DNA from 2 places in the Blautia sp. JLR.GB0024 genome. Region 2 is predicted to be linked to the other one. Evidence: predicted binding sites of a transcription regulator. Region 2 holds the regulator's gene; the other holds the start of a gene.
What was found. The regulator NrdR, encoded in region 2, represses ribonucleotide reductase genes. The targets are predictions, from matches to a motif close to CACAANATNTTGTG.
Positions count from the first base shown of each region.

Region 1: a site for NrdR is predicted at 1,269-1,282, ahead of nrdD (anaerobic ribonucleoside-triphosphate reductase). Genes of this name have one in related genera too.

Region 1 is NZ_JBANBF010000009.1:164,277-166,482, forward strand. It holds gene nrdD (anaerobic ribonucleoside-triphosphate reductase) at 1-1,249, opposite strand, end outside; gene V8Q34_RS19265 (MATE family efflux transporter) at 1,432-2,206, opposite strand, start outside.
Region 2 is NZ_JBANBF010000018.1:77,250-79,455, forward strand. It holds gene V8Q34_RS24355 (radical SAM protein) at 1-622, opposite strand, end outside; gene nrdR (transcriptional regulator NrdR) at 817-1,266, shown strand; gene V8Q34_RS24365 (ABC transporter substrate-binding protein) at 1,403-2,206, shown strand, end outside.

The DNA of each region.
Region 1 (2,206 bases), on a different contig from region 2:
ATACAGGCACATCCTTGTCATCCGCAGGTGTCATGCCGCCGCGCTCATACCAGGGGCTTAAAAAGGCACGGCATCCCATGGGGCTGATCACCCTTTTATACTTTTTGTACATACTGGAAATATAGCCGTCCCCGCTCATAGACAGCCAGTCCGGATACATAGTCTTTGCCGAACACGCAATACCGGCCTCAAACACATCCTCGCTTACGCCGCCCTCTCCGTGAATTTCCTCATCATAGAGAAAGACGATTTTTGGAAACAGTACCGGCTTTTTGTGTCCCGCTTTTCCCTGCCCCTCTTTATGCACATTGAGGAGGGAAATGCTGCACATCTTCTCAAAACGTTCTGTTCCAAGCCCCAGCGTCACAGTCACAAAAGGATAATCTCCTCTGGAGGAACCGACGGTATTGAGCTTGTACTCAATCCCCTGCCAGCCCTGGTCAAAGTCGCGGTGTACCTTGTCATACGCGTACTTTTCAGCCCTGTCCTGTGCATGCTCCCACTCCGGGTCCACATATTTCAAAAATTCTTCTTTATATTTTCTGTAGCTTTTCTCTGCATAAGGGGCCAGAATCTTATCCACCTCCGGCACCGTGAAACCGCCGTACTGCTGGGCAGCGGTGCTCAGGATAATATCCCCCATAACGTCAAATGCAGTGTCCAGTGTCTTCGGCTCGTTGTACCAGACATTGCCCATCTCAAATCCGCCCTTTAACACATTTGCCACGTCAAAGAGACAGCAGTTCATGGTATCCAGCCTTGCAGACTGGTCATGAATATAAATATAGCCGTCCTTGCATGCCTGCAGCTCATTGCGGTTCATAAAGAATTTCCGGTAAAGTTCCTTGTTCAGTTCATTGAATATCAGGCTTCTCTTGGTTGCAACCAGCGCACTGTCTGTGTTTGCATTGCTCTTGTCCCCGATATAGCGGATAGACTGGCTCTTGGTATAGACCTCGTCCATCATGTGGATAAAATCATGCTTATAATTTCTGTAATCCCGGTAACTCTTGGCAACCGCAGGGTTTACCTGCTCCAAAGCCCCCTCCACAATATTGTGCATTTCCTGGATCGTAATTTCTTTCTTCCCCAGGGATTCCGCCTTGTCTGTGGCATATCTGCACAGGAAATCAATCTCCTTCTCCGTAAAACTGTACATGATCCTTTCCGCGGATTTATTGACTGCCCTGACTATTTTCTGAACGTCAAATTCTTCTTTTGTTCCATCTTTCTTAATTACATAAATCATTGCCTTCACCTCATTGCAGCACTACATCTTGTGTCACTTATTATTTTATTCTTTTGTTATTACCAGATTTTGTATCACAAAGTATATCATGTTTCTTTCTGAAAGGGAAGTGGGAATATTGCACAAAATCCAGATGAATTTAATCCAATATCCCCACGAAAGCCTTGAGGCTTCAATATTTTTTATCTCGTAATATTATTCAGCCATTTATAACTTTTATATCGCTTCCAGGAAAACGGCACTTTGATCACCTCATCGCTGCACAGGATTATGTAAACCCATGGCATGGGTACGTGTATCACAAAGGCCGCCACAGCCGCAGCGAAAATGGAGCACAGCCACATGATTCCCACGTCCAGAAACAGCCCGAACATAGTGTCTCCCCCGGCTCTGAACACGCCTACCACCAAAGTGGAGTTGAAGGACTGTCCCACCACATAGTAGGACATGATCACCATCATGACCTGGAGATAGGATTTCGCCAGAGGCGTCAGTTTCAGCATATTGCACACAAAGGGTGAGATCACAAGGATCAGGATACCACCCGCTGCTCCGAACAGAAGGGAAAGCTTTGCAAACCGGCTGCCGTAATCCCTGGCAAGCGCCTCTTTCTTCTCCCCGATCGCCTTGCCTATCATGATGGCAGTGGCGTTGGAGATACCGAATGCAATGACCATGGACAACTGTCTGCACACCTGTGCCACGGAATGAGCAGCCACAGACGCGCTGCCCAGATGCCCCACAATGGACGAGATGGCAGCCATGCCTGCGCCCCAGGCAAACTCATTGAGAAGCACAGGGAAGGCATACACGAAAAAGTCTTTTTCCAGCCATTTGTATCTTTTGAACATATCCTTTATGCGGATGCGCACTACATCATTTTTCTTCCGGGCATAATATACGACAATAATGACCTCAACAGCTCTCGCGCACAGCGTGCCGATAGCCGCACCTGCA
Region 2 (2,206 bases):
CATCCCGGTCCGGTTTCATTTTCGTGGAATTTTCCACCATAATATTGATACAGACCCTCTCAAACAAAGCCAGGCCGGTCTCAATATCTTTTTTCATGGAATCGAGCGTCTGACCTGTCAGCCCGAACAAAAGACACACCTCATCCGCATACTTTGCAATCTCCTGTGGTGATTCGGCAGTAATGCCCTTTTTGAGCACTTTTTCGCGAAAATCAAAATCAAAGGTTTCCACTCCCATTTTAATCTTCAGGCGGATACCCTTCTCAGAAAAAAAGTCCCGTGCCTTTGGAATCTCATCCTTGTGCATCCAGTGACACTCAAAATGCAGTTCATGGATTTCTTTTTCCTCGCAGACACTGCGTATCCGTTCCAGAGTCTTTTTATCCAGGTCACAAAAACTTCCCGAATTGATCACTTCCAGTTTCTTAAAACATCCTGTGACTTTTGCAAGCTCCCTTTCGTTTAAAAGGAAATTGGCCTCCTCATCCCTGGAAAAATCCAGATGATAGTCACAGAAGGAGCAGCGGCGCCATTTGCACCCGTTTCCCCGAAGGAGTAAAATCTCCCTGGGATTTTTTTCCCGTATCACACTGTAACGGTTACTTGGTTCTTGAATACTCATTTTTTCCTCCTTAGTTTTATTTATAGACAGGATGGTTACGAACTGTCTTTGGCAGTTCAGCTTATCTGAACTGTTGCCATTCTAGCAGAAAACATACAAAAATACAAGTGAAAATCATTGACGTAAGACGTCCATATGTACTATACTTACCCATAGGTAACTTTACATAACATAAGTTCAAGGAGGACCTTTACATGAAATGTCCATTTTGCAATCAAGACAACACCCGCGTCATAGATTCCAGACCGGTTCCAGATAATAATTCCATCCGAAGGAGAAGACAGTGTGACGAGTGCGGCAAGCGCTTTACCACTTACGAGAAAATAGAGACGATCCCACTGGTTGTTATCAAAAAAGACCAGAGCCGCGAACAATACGACCGCACCAAGATCCAGGACGGCATCATGCGTGCCTGCTACAAACGCCCCATCTCCGTAGAGCAGATTGAAAAAATCATAGATGAGATCGAAACCGAGATCTTCAACAAAGAAGACCGCGAAATCCCCAGCACCGAAATCGGCGAAATCGTCATGGACAAACTAAAAGACCTTGACGCCGTAACCTACGTCCGCTTCGCCTCTGTCTATCGTGAGTTCAAAGACGTAAACACCTTCATGGACGAATTGAAAAAAATCCTGAATTGATAGGTTTCGTGGAGCGGCGGGCAGATCCAGCCTTGGCCATGTCTCCAAAATAATACTTGCAATCCCCCCACCATTCCGCTACAATAACCATGACAATTAAATAATGAGGGAACTTCAAATGTTTAAAGGAGAAACCATGAAAAGAGCAAGATTAATACCAACACTTCTCTTTGCACTTACCCTGACTATTGTACTCGGCGGCTGCCAAGACAAAAAGGAAAGCGGTAAAGAGTCCAAAAACAACGAAAGTTCCACAGAAACAAAAGCGGAACCAACCATGGGAGGTTCCATTGTAGTAGGAATTCCTCAGGATATTGAGGATAGTCTTGACCCACACAAATCGGTAGCGGCAGGAACAAAAGAAGTCCTATTCAACATTTATGAAGGCTTAGTAAAGCCTGATGAAAAAGGCAATTACATCGATGCAGTAGCCCAGTCGCATACCATTTCAGAGGACGGCAAGACTTACACCTTTACACTTCGTGAGGGCGTAAAATTCCACAATGGAGCGGACGTTACCGTAGACGATGTGAAATATTCGATCGAGCGATGCGCCGGTATCACGGAAGGAACAGAACCGTTGATAGCGGCGTTTTCTAATGTGGAAAACGTCGAAACTCCCGATGACAAAACCATTGTCATCCATTTAAAAGAAGCTGACACAGAATTTCTGGCCTACCTCATTGTGGCTGTCATTCCCAAAGATGCCCAGGATCTGGCAACCAACCCTGTGGGCACAGGTCCCTTTATGTATGCATCCCGGTCTCCCCAGGAGAATATTAAGATCAAAAAATTCGCAGACTACTGGGATACGGAAAACCAGGCATATCTGGATGAGGTCACCTTCAAGGTGGTAAGTGACAGCAATGCTATTGTGACCGGATTAAAGGGCGGCTCTCTGGATATGGTAGCACGCATTGATTCCAACCAGTCTGCCCAG